2 regions of the Alkalimarinus alittae genome follow, and region 2 is predicted to be linked to the other one. Evidence: riboswitches for the same ligand, from Rfam matches in the RefSeq annotation. Region 2 holds a riboswitch; the other holds the start of a gene.
What was found. Region 2 has a riboswitch for cyclic di-GMP ahead of NKI27_RS13410 (ImpA family metalloprotease). Riboswitches for the same ligand answer to the same signal wherever they lie in the genome.
Positions count from the first base shown of each region.

Region 1 (9,980 bases), 1.2 Mb from region 2:
ACCCATCCAATACACCCATCATTTCATCTTTAGGCTCACCGACTGATAAACCGCCAATCGCATATCCGTCAAACCCGATATCGGTCAACCCTTTCAAGGACTCCTGACGTAAATTATCGTGCATGCCACCCTGAATAATACCGAACAGTGCCGATTCGCTATCACCGTGTGCATCTTTACTTCGCTTTGCCCAACGCAAAGACAATTCCATCGAACTGCGTGCAGTCGCTTCGTCTGCAGGGTAAGGCGTACACTCATCAAATATCATGACGATATCCGAACCCAAATCACGCTGAACCTCCATCGATCGTTCTGGCGTTAACTCAACCGGAGAACCGTTAATAGGCGACTGAAACTTAACGCCTTGTTCAGTTATTTTACGAAGCTCACCTAAACTGAAGACCTGAAAGCCGCCTGAGTCTGTCAAAATCGGGCCATCCCACTGCATGAAGTCATGCAAATCGCCATGAGCTTTAACGACGTCCGTGCCAGGTCTGAGCATCAAGTGGAAGGTATTACCCAGAATAATATGTGCACCAATTTCTTTTATATCTTTCGGTGTCATCGCCTTGACTGTACCGTAAGTACCTACAGGCATAAATGCAGGCGTCTCAACAGTTCCTCTCGGAAACGTAAGCCGGCCACGTCGGGCTTTACCTTCTTTGCCCGTGACTTCAAAATTCATAAAACATTGCCTGGTCAATTTAAACTCCTGCTTCGGCTGGCTTGCTATTAATCTTAGGGGTGATGAACATTGCATCACCATAACTAAAAAATCGATACTGCTCTTTTACTGCCTGCTCATAAGCCTTCATGACATTTACATGCCCTGCAAAAGCAGAGACCAGCATAATCAACGTTGATTCTGGCAAATGAAAATTAGTCACCAAGGCGTCGACCGATTTGAAGTGATAGCCTGGGTAGATAAAAATATCTGAATCACCCTTAAACTCCGCTAATTCGCCTGATTGACTCGCCGACTCAAGGCTTCTAAGGCTTGTAGTGCCAACAGCGACCACTCGACCACCTGCCGCCCTTATTTGCTTAACCTTATCAACCACCGCCTGCTCAACTTCAATATATTCTGAATGCATGTGGTGATCTTCGATTTTATCGACTTTTACGGGCTGAAAGGTACCCGCCCCTACATGCAATGTTACATAAGCTGTCTCAACACCTTTTTCATGTAAAGCCGCTATAAATGCTTCATCAAAATGAAGCCCCGCGGTAGGCGCCGCAACAGCACCTTCCTTTGCGGCATAAACGGTCTGATAACGCTCACGATCTGACAACACATCTTCACGATCGATATAAGGCGGTAACGGCATATGCCCTAGCTGATTGAGCACGTCAATCACACCAGACTCTTCAGGGAAACCAAGGTGAAACAAAGCCCCTTCACGCCCGAGCATATCAACCTTACGCCCGTCCTCTAAAACGAGTTTACTACCCGGCTTTGGCGACTTGCTTGATCTAACGTGCGCCAACACCTCGTTTTGGTTAAGCACACGCTCAACCAAAATTTCAATTTTTCCACCGCTTTCTTTTTTACCGAATAAACGTGCAGGAATTACGCGTGTGTTATTAAATACCAGTAAGTCCCCTTTATTCAGTTTATTGAGCAAATCAGTAAATTGGCCATGCTCTAGGCCGCCATTCTCGCCGTCCAACGACAACAAACGACTCGCCGTCCTCTGCTCGGTTGGGAAACGCGCAATTAACTCATCGGGAAGATCAAAATGGAAATCAGAAACTTGCATATACAATAACACTGCAACATATAAAAACGGGCGCACAGTTTAACGGAAATGTTTGATGGTTTCTATCAAGCCGTTCATCATAAGGCTAATATTGCAGTGACTTTGAGGCCGCTGGCCTTAGCAGCTTGGCCACTTCTTTTTTAATGACCTTTATATGTGCATTACTAAAACCTGAATGCTGCACATAAACAACCCCATCTGGCCCCACTATAAAGAAAGTAGGCATAGCCAATATCTGATAGTTATGTTGTGTCCTTCCACCTGTATTTTCATCGAGAACAGGAAAGCTCACAGGGTATTCTGTTAAAAACTTAAAGGCTTCTTCTTTTTCCATATCTACATTAATCGCGAAAATCTCAAATGCATCTTCGCTATATTCTTGATGTAACTGTGTTCTAAGCTTCTCATATGCAGGGAAAGACGCCCGACAAGGCCCACACCAAGACGCCCAAAAATCAACTAACACCACCTTTCCCTTATGGTCAGAAAGTTTAACGAGGTCTTTAGTAAACATATTAGGCAAAGAAAAGTCAGGCGCTACATCACCTTCAACCGCATGGCTCGTAGACGCCATTATTGTAAGCGTGATTAACACCTGAATGAATCGCATCTTAGTGTTTATTCCTAATTTCATAACACACCTTAGCTAAGCCAGCCTAATTAGATAAACTCACTTTTTATTTAATCGCCAATCATACTCAAGATACGCTATTGAGATATCCCCTCTTTTGAGTTTTTCTACGTCACTCTTCGCCAAATGGATGGCGTTTGAATAGCGCACAAAAAACGCTTCAAGCGCGTCAATGCCATTCCAGCCTTTTTCAAAGTCTTCTTGATACCACTTAAAAATTGAAGACACCTGCAACTCATCTCCAGACAATCGATTACGTGTATTATCCGCAAGAAATAAACGCGTTTGCTCGTCTAATTGTGCTTGCAACTTTTCTGCAGTGTAAGCCTCAGCCCTTAATGCCGGACAACCAATACTGGCGCAATTAACAGCAAAATGAATACGCGGATCGTTATATCGGCCAGACCCTCTTATTAGGTCATGTTCAACCTCATCTAAACTCAGATTTTTATTAAACGCCGAAATAAACGTCTTCTTCCAAGGAGACCTAAAAAAGCTACCGAGCTCTTTTATCGACGCTAAGTTCGGATATTCTGTCAAAATTAATTCGATCGTTGCGGCATTATAAAGATTTATAAGTATCGCTAATTGTGAATTAGCTGTTTTAGCATCAAAGTCTTGCTGAGTGATGCCTGCCAAGCTATCTAAATAACGCTGAAGCAAAACGTGGTCTTTTTGAAAACCTGCGTAATCGACCTGTGTTACTGATCCATTTTTTATCACGACGACATGTTTTTTTAACAACGTATCCCACAATTGGTGATCAAGGGGCTGTGCAGCCAGTACACACGACCCCAACGAAAAAACCAATACAAAAAAATAGCTCAATTTATTATTCATGACCCTCTTCTCCATGTATGGTATTTCTCTAAGAAACGAAGGGCCGCTTCTGGTGCGTGCGCTTTTTTCCACTCGCCCGCTGCATACTTATTTGCTTCTGCCCACGTTGGGTAGGTATGAATAGTGCCAAGTATCTTATTAAGTCCCAAGCCATGACGCATAGCAAACACAAACTCGGCCAACAAATCGCCTGCATGCTCACCAACTAAGGTCACACCCAAAATTTTATCTTTACCAGGCACCGTCAAAACTTTCACAAAACCATGCGCAGCACTTTCAGCAATCGCTCGATCAAGATCATCGATACCGTATTTCGTCACTTCATACGCAATACCCTGCTCTTTGGCTTCTTGTTCATTGAAGCCAACACGGGCCACTTCTGGGTCAACAAATGTCGCCCAGGGGATAACACTGTAATCTGCTTTAAACTTTTTAAACTGCCCAAATAAGGCGTTTACCGCGGCATACCAAGCCTGATGAGCGGCAGTATGGGTAAATTGGAATGGCCCAGCCACATCTCCTGCGGCATAAATATTTGGATACAAGGTTTCGAGGTATTCATTGGTGATGACCGTTCGATTAGTTTCGATCCCCAATGTTTCAAGTCCGTAGCCGGTCAAACGTGCTACCCGCCCGACAGCACAGAGTAAATCATCATATTCAATTCGCTGCTCAACCCCTTGATGCTCAACCACAATAAACTTTGCACCACTCTCTTGCTCACAGCGCAATGCCGAATGTGCTGTTAACACTCGAACACCATCACGTTCTAAACTCGCTTTGGCCAGCTCAGAGACCTCTTGATCTTCTCTGGCCATAATGCGCTCACCGCGCTCAATTTGAATCACCTCGCTACCTAAGCGCGCAAAGCTTTGTGATAACTCACATCCAATTGGGCCGCCACCTAATACGACTAATCGCTTGGGAATCTCATCTCGCTTGGCAAACTCATCCCATAGGGTATCGCTGGTCACATAACCCGACGCTTCAATTCCCGGTAACGGTGGAATAAAGGGGCTGGCACCCGCAGCGATGACAATACTGCGTGACGTTAACCGTTGGGTACCGCCATCATTTAATGCAACTTCAACAGTCCATGGGTCAATCAGCTTGGCATAGCCTTGTAATACTTCGACGCCCAAGCCGGTATAACGCTCTACGCTATCATGTGGCTCTACTTCAGCAATGACGTTATGAATTCGCTGCATGACTTTTTTAAATGAGAATTCAGGCTGAACATTTCTAAGTCCATAGTTTTCAGCGTTCTGCATTTTCTTGGCTAACTTGGCACTTTTTATTAAGGCTTTACTCGGGACACAACCGTAATTTAAACAATCGCCCCCCATTTTATGGGCCTCGATTAAGGTCACTTTTGCTTTTACTGCCGCCGCAATATAAGAAGACACTAAACCACCTGCTCCGGCACCAATCACAATTAAGTTACGGTCGAACGTTGAGGGCTTTGTCCATTTTTCATACACTCGTTTTGCTTGAAAGATAGCAATAATCTTTTTGGCTATTAAAGGGAAAATACCGAGCAAAACAAAAGAGAATAGCAACGCAGGCGATAAAATCCCCGACAAGCTATCGATTTGCGCTAACTGAGTACCAGCATTGACGTAAACAATGGTTCCGGCCAACATACCAATCTGACTAACCCAATAAAAGGTAGCCGCTTTAATGGGGGTTAACCCCATGAGCAAGTTGATCAGAAAGAAAGGGAAAACAGGCACTAAACGAAGCGTAAACAAATAAAAAGCACCTTCTTTTTCGATGCCTTCATTAATGGCTTTTAACCGATCACCAAATTTGGTTTGTATCGTTTCTTGCAAAAAGTAGCGTGACGCTAAAAAGGCTAACGTCGCGCCCATCGAACTGGCAAAAGAGACTATGACCGTACCCCAGAGTACGCCAAATAAAGCGCCTGCGGCTAATGTCATCACCGCTGCACCCGGCAATGAAAGCGCGGTCACTAAAACATAAACAGTTAAAAAACCGAAGGCGACCAAAAGCGGCGACTCTGATCGCCACACTTCAAAATCACTCAAGCCATTCTTTAAGCCGTCTAATGTCAGTAGGCTCTGAAGGTCATAACTAAAAAATAAAACAATAACGACCGCGATTAAACCTAGAATTATGCCTTTTTTCATCTTTATAACCTTATCAAAGGACCAATGAGCTTCAGTGTAACTGCTACTTTAACCCAACACACAAATAAAACGGTGGATGTTAACGAAATTTAAGCTTCAAACGAAAAAATTTTCTTAATGCATCGCTTACACTGCTCCGCGATAAAATTCATACAACGGTTTCAATGTCGACATTACTTACACAAGTGATCGACTTATAGAAAGCCAAAAAATAATAACCACAATAGATCAACGCCTTATTCTTTCTGGCATATTGATTGCCTTTTAGTAGCCCGAGAGATTCATCTCACAATTACGTTAATCGCCAAACCTTTCGCAAGAAGGGGACGGAAAGCCACGGGCCTAAATAATAACAAAGGCAGCCGGGTTACAAGAAGGAGCATAACTATGATTTATCGATTAATTAGCAGCGCTCTCATTTCAATAGCCTTGAGTTTTAGTGCGAGCACATTTGCAATGCCCACACTAGATTTTGACGTTGATGGCGCAGGTTCATCTGTAGACTCAAGCGGCATTACTTTGTGTTCGGGTTGTACAACCAACCTTACACTTGCGTCTGGTTTAGATAGCGAAATATTTAGTTTAGCCGCCGGCGATAGTTACACCTTTGATTTTTTTAACGCTGACCTTTATGGTCCTGCGTCCGGTTGGGGTGCCATCGGTGGGGTAGTCGAAGCGACACTCGCCTTTTCTTCTCCTGGTGCAGTTGATGCAAGCGGAACCGGACTTGGCGGAGCTGCTTGGGCTTGGGTGTTTGGCTGGGGCGGTGTGGGAGGATTGACCTTCGACCTTTCAGGACAACCTAGCGACATCACCTTAGGTGACGGCTCAATATTTGGTGTTGAGTTTTCTGCGGTAAGCGATTCTTGCGGTGGAAAAGGTTGTACATTATCTCAAACAATACAAGCGACCATAACCGCTAAAAACGTTGTTGCTTCCGTTCCAGAGCCTTCTACAATTGCTCTAATGTGCCTTGGTTTAATGGGGTTAACGTTAACTCGAAACAACACTAAAGCCTAGGCTTTAGTGTTTGTAGGTCGGACTCGCAGCCGACCTACAAACCCGCTACCTTTAGCCTAATGCGCTAACCAACTCCAATACCTGTTGGCGAGCGTTGTCTAAAGACTTCTCTTTAGACGCCTCCCCCAAATTCAAACCTTCTGCATAAATAAACTGCACATTTTTTAAACCAATAAATGCTAAAAATGTCTTCATGTACTCTGTTTGTGTGTCTGCAGGCATTCCTTGATAAACCCCTCCTCTCGCCGCAAGAATGTAAACAGGCTTATCGTCTAATAAACCTACAGGTCCGTTTTCGGTATATTTGAAAGACACACCCGCTCGTGCCAAGTGATCAAAGTACGACTTCAAGACCGATGGAATACCAAAGTTATACATAGGCAATGCAAAAACAATGGCTGATGCGTTTTGAATGTCAGCTAACAACTCATCTGCCTCTGCCACAATAGCGGCCTCACCTTCAGAGCGTTGGTCAGCCGGTGTAACCAGTGCCTTGAACCGCTCACCGTCTAAATGGGGTAATGGGTTTTTTGATAAGTCGAGTGTCTTTACTTCTGTATCAGGTTTTTTCTCAATAAGTTTTGAAACAAAGAAATCTGCTAACTGAGTCGACTGGCCCTGATCGTTTGAAAGACTGCTATTAATTTGAAGTAATTTACTCATACAACTCACCTTAATAAATCTATTTGTTTAAAGTATGGCGCTATTTAATCAGGTTAATTATTAGAAATAAATTAGATAAAATAGGTTTATTTATTCTAAAAAACAGAATAGTTTCATTAACATCCAAACAAACATTCGATGTAAACAAGTCACCTCAATCGAGTCCGAACAAAAATTTTAGTGTACCTGCGCGCTAGCTTGTTACGTTCTAACTTGTTATCGCGTTAAAAAAAGATAAGCTTTAAAGACTATTAAGTGTTGCGCTAAAAATTAGGTTTTAATAGCAACAGCCTGAGAATAAAAGCCAACTTAGCAAAGAAAGCATAAAAAATCGCCACTTTAATTCTAACGTATAGAATCAAGGAAAATATCAATGGCCTATTTATTATCGACCAAGCAGAAAGATCTCGACGGCTTTTGTGTCCGCCGAATATTGCCTAACGCCAAAAAAAGAATGATCGGCCCTTTTATCTTTATCGATCATATGGGGCCAGCAGACTTCAGCGCAGGAGAAGGTATTGATGTTCGACCTCACCCTCACATTGGCTTATCTACTATTACCTATTTAATGGAAGGCAGCTTGCTGCACCGCGACAGCCTTGGGAATAATTTGGAAATTCTCCCCGGTGACGTAAACTGGATGACAGCGGGTAAAGGGATTGTGCATTCTGAGCGCGAAACCATCGAAGTAAAAGCCGGTAAACACAAGCTAGACGGGATGCAATGCTGGATGGCATTACCCAAAGAGATGGCTGAAATAACCCCTAGCTTCACTCATATTAAATGTGCATGCTTGCCCCATTACATGCACGACGGCGTATTGAAACGCCTTATTGCAGGTGAAGCTCACGGCTGAACATCCCCCATCAAAACATACTCACCTATGTTTTATCTTGATGTGTTGGCAAAGCCTGAAAAAGACATTGATCGTCCGAACCCAAGCCAAGAATGTATGGTCTATGTGTTAGAGGGCTCTATTGAGCTAGGCGGACAAACGTATCAAGGAGGCGATGTCATCATTTTAGAAAATGAACAGTGTATGACGTCAAAAAGCCATTGCCGACTGCTCATGCTAGGCGGCGAGACTTGGCCAGAAGTACCTTTTATTGAGTGGAATTTTGTTAGCTTTGATAAAGCCCGGATAGAACAGGCCAAAGAAGACTGGCGCGAGCAACGCTTTCCTAAAATCCCAGGGGATGACAACGAACATACTCCACTACCCTAAAAGGAATAATCTATTTTGCAAAAAACCACGCTAGAACAGTGGCGCATGTTTAAAGCCGTCGTCGATGAAGGCGGCTTTAATCAAGCAGCTGGTAAAATTCATAAAAGCACCTCAAGTATTCACCATGCAGTAAATAAACTCGAAGACTCTCTCGGAGTTAAATTACTAGTAGTAGAAGGGCGAAAAACATCAATCACAGACATCGGTAAAGTCCTATTGCGCCGAGCCCACTATTTGCTTGATGAGGTTAGCCGAATTGAAGCCGTGGCAGACTCCCTAAGCTTAGGTGTTGAGACAGAGTTAAGAATAGCGGTTGATGGCGCCTTCCCTCAATGCATAATTTTTCAAGCACTAGAAAAAGTTTCGGCACTTTATCCTCAGGTTAATGTCGATATTATTGATACCGTTCTTTCGGGCACTAATGAGCTAATTATGGACAGCAAAGCTGACATTGGCTTATCGCCTATCCCGATGAAAAACGGCCTTAACGAAGAGCTTTGTCTAATTAATTTCGTGGGGGTCGCCCATAAAAACCACCCACTAAACCTGCTTGGTCGTTCAGTTAGCAAAGAAGATCTGAAATCCTACCGACAAATAATAGTTAGAGACTCAGCCAGTCAAAATAAAACAGATGCAGGCTGGTTGGGTGCAGAACAACGCTGGACCGTTAGCCATTTACGCGCCTCAATAGAGCTAATAGAGCAAAACCTAGGTTACGCCTGGCTACCCTCTCACAGCGTGAGCGACTCACTGACTAACGGCACACTTAAACACCTTGCACTCAATGAAGGCAGCAAGCGGAGTGTAAGTTTCTACTTAAACTACCTCGACAAAGATCGTATAGGCCCTGCTGCACGTGAATTTATGGGTGAGCTACGTCTATTAACGCTGGATATGCCCACATCTGACACCCACTAGACCAACAGCCATAAGTTCATTCTATTTTATAGAATAAACTGCACCATTTATTGATATTTTTAATCTACATATGCTCCGCTATTATCATCCCATAACTAACGAGGGGAACTATATGTACTACTTTAGATATGGTAATGAACGTGGCAGAGCAAATTTTGGCTGGCTCGACAGCAAGCATTCTTTCTCTTTTGGCCGTTATTATGACCCTAAACACATGGGCTTCTCGGCGCTACGAGTAATCAATGACGACACCGTTAAACCCGGTGCTGGCTTTGACACTCACGGCCATCGAGATATGGAAATTATCTCATATGTGCTATCAGGCTCTATTGAACATAAAGACAGCATGGGTAAACAATATGTTGTTCCGGCTGGTGATATTCAGCGCATGAGTGCAGGAACAGGCGTCACTCACTCTGAGTTTAATCATTCAAAAAATGACTCTTTGCGTTTTTTGCAGATATGGATTCAGCCAAACAAAAAAGGGACCACCCCAAGCTACGAACAAAAAACAGTCGAACAGAAGGGGTCTTTAACGCCACTAGTAACCCCTAACGGCCGCGACGGATCGTTGTCGATGCAGCAAGATGCCAGCCTATACAGGGTTCAGCTTAAAGCGGGAGAAACGCTTCAGCTAGATGCCCAAAAGCGACCTGGCTATCTTCATGTTATTGAAGGTTCAGTCGATATTAACGGCAACATACTAAAAACCGATGATGCTCTAGGTGTAACGGCAGAATGCTTGAACCTAAGCGCACTGACCGACCTAACCG
Region 1 is NZ_CP100390.1:1,789,640-1,799,619, reverse strand. Features, by position in the region: gene tgt (tRNA guanosine(34) transglycosylase Tgt) at 1-685, opposite strand, end outside; gene queA (tRNA preQ1(34) S-adenosylmethionine ribosyltransferase-isomerase QueA) at 705-1,760, opposite strand; gene NKI27_RS08190 (TlpA family protein disulfide reductase) at 1,846-2,394, opposite strand; gene NKI27_RS08185 (DUF547 domain-containing protein) at 2,431-3,231, opposite strand; gene NKI27_RS08180 (FAD-dependent oxidoreductase) at 3,228-5,381, opposite strand; cyclic di-GMP riboswitch class I at 5,675-5,756, shown strand; gene NKI27_RS08175 (PEP-CTERM sorting domain-containing protein) at 5,769-6,401, shown strand; gene NKI27_RS08170 (FMN-dependent NADH-azoreductase) at 6,453-7,064, opposite strand; gene NKI27_RS08165 (pirin family protein) at 7,438-7,920, shown strand; gene NKI27_RS08160 (pirin-like C-terminal cupin domain-containing protein) at 7,948-8,289, shown strand; gene NKI27_RS08155 (LysR family transcriptional regulator) at 8,305-9,207, shown strand; gene NKI27_RS08150 (pirin family protein) at 9,320-9,980, shown strand, end outside.
Region 1: linked by a shared signal. The riboswitch ahead of NKI27_RS08175 (PEP-CTERM sorting domain-containing protein) and the one ahead of NKI27_RS13410 (ImpA family metalloprotease) in region 2 are both predicted to bind cyclic di-GMP.

Region 2 (9,980 bases):
TATTTGGCCATAACCTTGGTAAACATTGGCTGCTGCAATTGCCAATCAAGCCAGCGTCTCAGATTTGGATAAGGTGCTTGCAAGTACCACTTACGGTCAACACGGGCAAACTGGCGAATAAACGGTAAGATCGCATAATCAGCGACGCTTGGCCGATCACCTACAAAAAAGTCGTGCTTGCTTAATCTTTGTTCTAAATCAGCCACAAACTGCTCGCACTGGTCACGATAATAAAGCTGAGCAAAATCATGATACCTTTTAGAGTATTTGTAGTTTTCTAGATTAGCAATAAACTCATGATCATTACGCGCTATTACCCCCTGAATATCTTCCACCGCTTTAGGGCTATTAGAATACAGTAAGTTCTGCGGGTCGTTGTTTTTAAGCGCCCAGAACATAATATCCAGACTCTCATCTATCACCTTCACGCCATCAAGCCGTCCATTATCCGCGTCACCTAATACCAAAACAGGCACAGTCGCCTTTGCAGATGCAGCGAGCATTTCAGTAGGGATGTTTTTTAGAACGACGGCACGCAACTTAAACGGTTGTCGGGCATGGAATAGGCCGAGTCTTGCACGAATGGCATAGGGGCAGTTTTGTAGTGAGTAGAGTATTGGATCGGTCATTGCCCCTCAGAAACCTATTGTTTACTTTTTCTATACTCAATAGGCGTCATACCAGACCAACGCTTAAATGCACGATAAAACGTGCTGGGTTCTGAAAATCCCGTCAAATAAACAATTTCATCAATAGTCTCGTTGGTGTTAGCCAATAACCGTCGAGACAGTTTATATCTAAAGTCAGCCAATATCTGGTTAAAGTTGGTATCAATATCAGACAGTTTTGTTCGAAGACTACGAGGCTTTATCTCCATTCGCTCGGCAACCGATTCTAGCGTTACCTCGCCCGAGTCTAACAGTTCAGCTATAATTTTATTAACCTGTACAACAATATCTTCTTTAGCAATTCGAGCCACTTGTTCACTGGCAAATTGCTCATGCAGTGCCAACAACTCCGGCTCTGCATGTGGAGAGCGTATTTCAAGCATCGCCGTATCAAAATATAGGCGATTTTCAGCACAGTCAAACTTTACATCACAGCCCAACACCCGTTTAACTTCATCCACGTTTTTCGGCTCTTCATGGTCAAACTCAAAATACGCAGGCGTGAATACATCATCGGTGATAGATTTGAAGAAGTCGATCGTAGCTTGAGCAAAGCATTCATTGAAATGGCGAATAGACTTGGAGCCAACCGATGCTGTAATCAGTTGAATATAGCAAATGTCAGATTCAACCACCAAATTAGACGCGGCGACATCACTGATAAGACGTTGGTAATTTAACGCTCGATGCAGGCCTTCACCAAAGGTTGGGCTGCTTAAAAATAAGTATTCAATAACCTGCCCTTTAAATGTAGGCAAGTGCTCCCCAAGGTGTAAACCTATATCGGGGTCACCTGTTTGCTCTTCGAGTAATGACCAAAAAAGTGGCTGAGCATTATGTGGTGTTCGTAAATGAGCTGTCTGCAAATAAGTCTCATCAATACCTAATTTACTCAGCAAAAGAGGGATATCCACCCCTGCTTTAACCATTGCCTGAACAGCCAGTCGAATCATGACTCCCGCATCTTTCAATTCACTCATAAACGCTCAACTCTATCCATATACACCCAACGCCCACATCATCTTAAAACGAACCTGAATGTTTAGTCTTCACTGGCAACAAATCATTAATTGATAGCATACCTGCCCCTCCCACAATTCTCCAGTATCTTGTCATGTTCACGCCGTAATAGAGTGAATAGATTGACCTTTATGCCTGCATATATTCGTGTTCAGTGCCAATCCTTGCAACCTGTAATTGCTCTAGACTCATTTTATAACGATAGAACACGTTCTAAAAGTTACATCAAAACGAGACAGGCAAGATGATGAGCCAAACTATGAATCAGACCACCACAATGCATTTATCAGAAAGCCCCAATATATTCGCATTACTATCGCGAGCAGCTTTGCCCAAAAAGCCATCGGACACAATAGCGATCCCTGAGCTTTCAGTTGACCTAAAAGGGATAAAGACAGACCCCACCCTACTAAAAGAGTATAGCCGTGTTTGTGGGTTTAAATTAAAACCTCGCCTACCATCAACACTGCCTCATATCATGGCATTCCCGCTGCATATGAAGCTACTAACGAACAATAAGTTCCCACTCCCTTTACTTGGCCTTGTTCATTACAAAAATAGTATTACCCAACATCGGCCGCTCAACATCAATGAAGTCTTTGATATGCAATGCCAACTTACCAATAGCCATAAGACGGATATGGGTATCAAGTTTGATATTGTCAGCACTGTAACAGTAGGCAAGAAAGTCGTCTGGGAAGAAACATCAACATTCCTACACCGTTCTAAGAAAAAGACTGTAAATAGCCAGAAAACGCGTAAAACACTCCCTCACTACGACAATACCGAGTCATGGAAACTTGCCGCATCGCTCGGTCGCCAGTACGCGAAAGTTTCAAATGACTTTAACCTAATCCACCTTTTCGCTTGGTCTGCCAAAGCATTTGGATTTAATAGAGCAATAGTGCATGGCATGTGGTCTAAAACACGCTGTATTGCAGCGCTTACCGAAACGCTTGGCGATAAGGCATTTAAGGTTGATGTGAACTTTAAATTACCCATTTTTCTGCCTAGTTCAGTGTTATTTAACTGGCAGAAAGCCAATGACACTATTAACTTTCAACTGCTAGATAAAAACCGAACCAAACCGCATCTTAGCGGGAAAATAACCCTATTATAAATATTCAGTCCATTTGCAGGTCTTTAAGGCCTGCTTTTTTTATTCCCGCTCTAACTCATTCTATTCAAGGATGAATTTCAATAGGGGTTCCGTTATCAATAGCCGCCCAAATCTCATCCATTTCTTCATTTTTGACAGCGATACACCCATCAGTCCAGTCCATTTTATCCAAAATCCATGCACTGACAGGGTCACGCTTTTTATTCGGCCGACCATGAATCATAATCATACCGCCAGGATCACGCCCCTGCTCTAGTGCAAACTGTTGATCTTGTTCATTAGGGTAAGATATATGAATTGAACGGTAAAATTTACTATTTTCGTTTCGCCAATCTAAGATGTAAGTCCCTTCTGGTGTTTTTTCATCCCCTTCAAATTGCTTATGCCCTTTAGGACTATCACCTAGGGCAATATCATAGCGCCGAAAGACCTCTCCATCCTTAACCAACACTAACTTCCGTTCAGATTTTTTAACCAAAACGAGGTCAGCTTTTGGCAGCTCCATACTTTTCAGACTGAGCGAAATACAAGCCAATATTACGATAGAGATAAGTCTAATCATCGAACCACAACTCTTATTATTAGAGATATTCACACGATACTATACAATGCTTAGTTTATAGCATATTTTGAACAACGTTATTAACATCCCATTTTTTGCGTCGTGACGACAACATTCAAATGAGTCTAAGTTGACCCCTATGCTGAATAAACAAGCCGTATTTCAGATTGTACGCGAGCTAGTGATTGAGATCTACGAGGTTTCAACCACGCTATTTAAGATCATGATCCCTGCTCTTATCATCATAAAATTATTAGAAGAAGTGGGCGGTATTACGCTCTTAGGGCAAATACTAGAGCCTGTAATGGGATGGGTAGGCCTGCCTGAATCCATGGGTATTGTATGGGCAACCACCATACTCACTAATATCTACACGGGTATGCTCATTTTTTTCACTCAACCCATTGATAACAGTTTAACCGTTGCCCAAATAACAGTACTGAGCGGTATGATGCTGATGGCTCACGGCTTACCCGTTGAAGCCCGCATTGCACAAAAAACAGGCATTCGACTAGGCGTAACATTAATCCTTAGAATAGGTGGAGCCTTAGTCTACGGTTTCTTACTCAATATTATTTACAGTGCGGGTGATTGGCTTCAGCACCCCCACCAGCTTATCTGGCAACCGGAGAACATCACTGCGACGACAGTTGCATCAAAATCACTCGGTGTCTGGGCGTTTGAACAAGCACAAGGGCTATTAGCCGTCTTTATTGTTATTTGCTTACTCTTAACCACATTAAAACTGCTACGAATTATTGGCTTTGAACGCTTAATCAATTGGCTGCTATCGCCGCTCTTACAATTATTAAAGATAGGCAAAGAAGCCACCACTATCACCATGGTCGGTATAACGTTAGGGCTTGCGTTTGGAGGGGGCTTATTGATCAAAGAAGTCAATGCAGGCCATATCGCTAAGCAGGATGTATTTACATCTATGGGCTTATTGGCCCTCTGCCATAGCATCATTGAAGACACGCTACTGGTAATGCTACTGGGCGCTCATATTTCAGGTGCGCTTTGGCTTCGGGTCGCGTTTGCGCTTATTGCTATATCACTACTGTCTCGCTGGTTTCTTAGTCGCTCTTCTGCGTTCAAAGAGCGTTATTTATATACCGCAACAAAAAAAGCTATTTCAGCGAGCGCAGATAGGTAATGAGAAATAGAAAGTTATGCCTTTGTCTGGGTTTCGCCTAAACCCTATTTTTCCACCCTGTGCCTGAATGAGAGATTGACAGAGACTTAGCCCAATCCCCATTCCATCACCTTTTGTGGTGAAAAAAGGGTGAAATAGCTTTTGCTCTGCATCTTCGGTAAAGCCGCAACCTTGGTCCTTCACTTCAACCCATATCATTTGTTTATCAGCATAAGCGCTAACCGACACATGCAAAGGGTCTCCAGCACCGTCAGTCTCTTGAGGGCAAGCAGATGTCGCTTCAAGTGCATTTCGAATTAGATTTAACGCCACTTGCTGAACCTGTATGGCATCAGCTTCTACTGTGGGCAGTTCATCAGGCAGCTTCAATACCACCTGCCCCTTATTGTTCTTTACATCCACTTCAGCAAACTGCACAACATCTGATAACAGAGACCTAACATCTACTATTGTTTTACCTGATTGTGGTTTTTTTACGAACCCTCTAATACGTTGGATGACGTCACTTGCCCGATGTGATTGAGCTTCAAGTTTGTTCAATGTCGTGGCCAGCATCTTCTTATTAACCACCGTATTGTCATCAAGGTCTTCGCCCAACAGACGAAGGGCCACTCTAGCGTAATTGGTAATAGCGGTAAGTGGCTGATTAACTTCGTGTGCAAACCCCGCCGCCATTTCACCCATCGTGCTTAGCCGAGAGAAATGAGCTAAATGCTCGCGCTGCGCCTCAAGCTTCAACTGCATTTCGATATTATCAGCACTTAGCTCTCGATTTTTTTCTTTAAGTTGCTGCTCTAACCTACGCAACTTTATTTGTGTCGCAACCCTCGACACCACTTCTTTAGGTTGAAAGGGCTTGGCAATATAATCAATACCACCTTTTTCAAAGCCCTTAACTTTAGACTCTACATCATCTAATGCCGACAGAAAAATAACAGGAATATCTCTCAGAGATGGGTTAGATTTCAGCGTATCACAGACCTCATAACCATCCATTTCTGGCATCATAATATCGAGTAATATTAAATCTGGCTTTAACTTTTCAGCAATCGCCAGTGCTTTCTTACCGTTGTTCGCTAACAATAAACGGTAGTCGCTACCCTCAAGCGTATCGAACAATACCTTTAGGTTCTGAGGATTATCATCAACCAATAAAACCTGTGAGCGGGGTTCAGAAAACACCATCTATTCTTTCACCATTAAAACCATTCTAACGAGGTGCGCCAAAGAGTGCGTACCCATTTTATGCATAACACGAGAACGATGTATTTCAACGGTTCTCTGACTAATATCCAAATCAATCGCTATAACCTTATTGGCATGCCCCTCAATCATCATATCCATAATTTCTTTTTCACGAGGCGTGAGTTCTTCTAAACGACGAATAATCTCTTTTTTCTCAGTTAATGATTCTCGCTGCTCTGCATCAAGCTCTAAGGCCGCTTTTATTTTTTCTAACAACTCCTGCTCGCGGTAAGGCTTTTGTATAAAATCGATCGCACCTAACTGCATCGCTTCAACCGCCATAGGTACATCGCCATGCCCAGTTACAAATATGATCGGCAGAATCGAGTTTTTATTATTCAGTTCTTTTTGAAGCTCCATTCCGTCCATACCAGGCATACGGATATCAAGTACAATACAACCAGCCATTGCCTCGTTATAACTATCTAAAAATGCATTGGCCGTAGGAAACGTTTCTACTTTATAGGCCATTGAAACTAACATCATTTCTAATGAGTCTCTAACGGCCTCATCGTCTTCTACGATATACACTATTTGCTGACTATCCGTCATTACCTATGACTCCCTCTATTAAGGTAAACCTTACTTTTTTAATGTTACGTGAAATGCTTCAAATCACGGTTATTTAAATACAACCTTGCTTGGCATAGCGTTCATGACCAGCTGAGGGTCTAACCGATGCTCATACCAATTTATCCGCCAATCTAGATGCGCCCCCGTGGCTCGGCCACTTTTACCCACTTCAGCAATCACATCACCCTGCTTAATTTCTTGCCCATCTTTAACTAGAATTTTACTAAGGTGCATAAACGTAGACGATACACCAAACCCATGATCAACCAACAATGTACCACCCGAGTAAAACATATCATCATGCGCTAAAGTCACAACGCCAGAGGCCGGAGCAATCACCGGCGTCCCCACAGGCGCTGCATAGTCGACCCCAAAGTGCGGTCTTTTTGGCTGGCCATTGTAAAATCGCTGACTTCCATATACACCCGTCACAGGGCCCTGCACCGGCTGAATAAAACCCGCCATAAAATCCTGACGGGTTGAGTCCGTTGCCCTTGCCTTACGAACCATTTTTGCTTCACTACTTGAGCGGGTTTGGTTCTTTTTATTGGGATTCATTATTTTTTTAGAGATACCATTAACCCGCTGAACCTTATAATCACGCTTTATCAACGTAATCGTTTCAATATGTTTCTCTCCGTTTGCAGAAACAATGGTAAGCGAGTGATCTAATGCAGCGTCACGACCAAAGCCAAACACCACAACCCCATTATCGGCCACCTTTAACGGCACACCATCCAAAAATACTTTTGCACCAGAGGCGACTTGCCCAACTATCAAGCTTCCTTGAGTTTTATCACCTATCAAACTAATAGGCTTTATGGCATCAACAGCAAACACACTGGATGCAGATATTAATAATAAAGCAAATAAAAGGTTGGCTAAAAAACGCATAATTATCAATAACTCCAATTGATTGTCATCTTGCTAGCATAAACGCTATAGGCACTTGTGTAAAAGAGGAATCACTTGCTGAGAACACTAACTGACGAACAACGTCTCAATTTAACAAGCTGGATAAGATCAGATATTGATTCAGCCATGGTACTTCATTATTATGCGCACAAATTTTATCTAAGCATTAAAAGCATCATGACATAACGATAAAGGCCAACCTGAGTGAAAACTTAGGCACGCAAAGCCACCGGTCTAAGGATATCTATGACAGCGGGGTTACCGAACAACAGTAGTAATTAAGTCCCATTGCTGTCTTTTGTTTTATGCGCACCATGCCTTTCCAGTTAAGTCTATTTAAATAGTCTCTGGAGTATTACCAATTGCGTTATCAGTATCTAAAGTTAGCTATCTTATTTCTGCTACAGCTCACCTTAAAAAGCTACAGAACGTTTTTTTACTCAAATTTATGCTCAAGAGGCTATCAGCTATGTGCCAGGCAAACATTCCCAGTTTTTTATATTTCAGCAGCTAGCAGATTCTTATCCACTGATACAAGGAAACGCGGGCACAGTATTGGCCGCAGCCACCGAGCAAAACAACCAACGGAATGCTGCATTCGGTAGCAACATAATAAGTAACATTGAAAACGGAGGCTATGTTGATTATGCACCGCAATTTAAACGTTTATTACGTTGGTTATTAAAACGGGATAACCTCACAACAGCTGAGCCTGCCTCAATCAAGTTAAGCTTAATGGATAGCAACACAGCTCTCAAAACAACAAACTGGCTGGCGCGACATTTTCCGCTTTGGGATGTGACATATTGTTCTGACACATCACAATTATCTACGTGTACTAGCAATGCCGACTTGATCATTACGGGCTCAAGTTATAGCAGCCCTGTTTCTGAGAACTTTATATCCTCATTAACATCAACCCTACAATCTGCTCAATCTAAAGGTGCTGCATTACTGTATATCCATTTACACAGCTGGAATACCAGTAGCCTTAGCCACCCTATTGCCAACCTAATGAACCTATCTATGCAGTCTCCTGGTGGGGCGGGTAATTATTTTTCTGATGACGCTGCAAACTGGGATAACTACCCGCAAATGTTAGCAAGTAACAGCCCTATTAATAATGTTAATAAGATGGTGTCTGCGCTGAGCAATAATAGTTTCAGTTTTGATCTGACAAGCTGCACGGCAAACTGTAACGCGTTTAAATCAGAGTTTTCTAACGCAGCCAATGCCCTAAAAGAGAAGATCAAACAATTAGATATCAACAATGTCGATATCTTTGAAAAGAATAACTACACACTAGAAAAACAATTAATATTGTTAGCCGATGTTTACCGTCAAAACATCCGCTACCCCATGGGACCACATACTGACACTCAAACATTCATGCACGCTTATTTTGCGGACTATATGGTGTATAACAGCCGAAAAGTAAACGCCACTCAAGCAGACTTAGGTAACTTCAGTCGCAGTGATTTCAGCCATATTACACCGACAACTCAAACCTTACAGCTAAAGAGTAAACGCAACTTCCGGTCTGCAGGCGTGTACGCAATCCCTGGTCAGACCTTCACCGTGACTCGCCATGATAATAGCGACGTTAATGTGTCGGTGTTTATTAATACTCAGCGCTCTGGTTCGACCCATGAATTTGATAATAACGGGTATTCTCGCCCCAAGTTTTTACAATCATCTTGGGTCGCTATAAGCCCTGGGCAAACCATCACATTAACATCTCCTTATGGCGGCCCTATCCAGTTGGGCTACAACACTAACGACAAAGACGTGGAACTGACATTCAGCAATGTGGGTGAACATGCTTATTGGGCAACTGCCGCCGATAATGATCGCTTTACGGCCCAATTGCAGGCGGGTGACTTTGACTGGGCAGAAATCGCAACAGCCAGTTTTGAAGTACATTCTCAGTTAAACAAAATGCGCAGCTCTATTGGCAGCACTTGGGCTACCGCTGCAGACTTAGCCCAAGCAACAGAAACATACACACATAACTACCCGCATGTTCTAGCAGGGTTTCAAGGACCCGGCATCGATAAGGTCGATGAGATTCACGACTTTGCAGCTATCAATGGATGGGAAGTCCCCATATTAGATTTAGTCAAACATATGAATGCAGACCAAGCGACTTGTGGGGCAGGCTGCTCGGGTAACCCTTATGATGCATACTGGGCATTTGGTCCTACTGGGCATGGAGATATACACGAGCTGGGACACGGTTTAGAAAAAGGAAAGTTTCGTTTTTCGGGTTGGGATGGCCATGCAAGCACCAACCCTTATTCATATTACTCTAAAAGCAAATATGCAGCCGCAACCAGTACGCCGTCTTCATGTCAAAGCCTGCCCTCATCAGACATGTTTGAAACCTTACATTTAAGCCTGCGCCAAGATGACCCTTTCGCATATATGCAAGCGGCCAATCTAAATGGTTGGAATCACGGCGCAGCCATTTATATTCAAATGATGATGGCAGCTCAAGATCAAGGCGCTCTCATCGAAGGGTGGCATTTGTTAGCGCGTTTGCACCTACTCTTACATGAATACGACAAAGCCGATAATAACGATGATGAGTGGTTAGCTAGGCGCAGCAAATTAGGCTTTAGCGGAATGGACTTAGCAACCGCAAGAAGCCTGAATAATAATGACTGGCTCGCCATCAGTATTTCATACGTTACAGGCTATAACTACAGCAAATTTTTAACC
Region 2 is NZ_CP100390.1:2,946,616-2,956,595, forward strand. Features, by position in the region: gene NKI27_RS13370 (glutathione S-transferase) at 1-629, opposite strand, end outside; gene NKI27_RS13375 (AraC family transcriptional regulator) at 644-1,648, opposite strand; gene NKI27_RS13380 (MaoC/PaaZ C-terminal domain-containing protein) at 1,933-2,808, shown strand; gene NKI27_RS13385 (L,D-transpeptidase family protein) at 2,873-3,370, opposite strand; gene NKI27_RS13390 (nucleoside recognition domain-containing protein) at 3,510-4,526, shown strand; gene NKI27_RS13395 (sensor histidine kinase) at 4,506-5,711, opposite strand; gene NKI27_RS13400 (response regulator transcription factor) at 5,712-6,323, opposite strand; gene NKI27_RS13405 (M23 family metallopeptidase) at 6,393-7,238, opposite strand; cyclic di-GMP riboswitch class I at 7,443-7,525, shown strand; partial or broken gene NKI27_RS13410 (ImpA family metalloprotease) at 7,698-9,980, shown strand, end outside.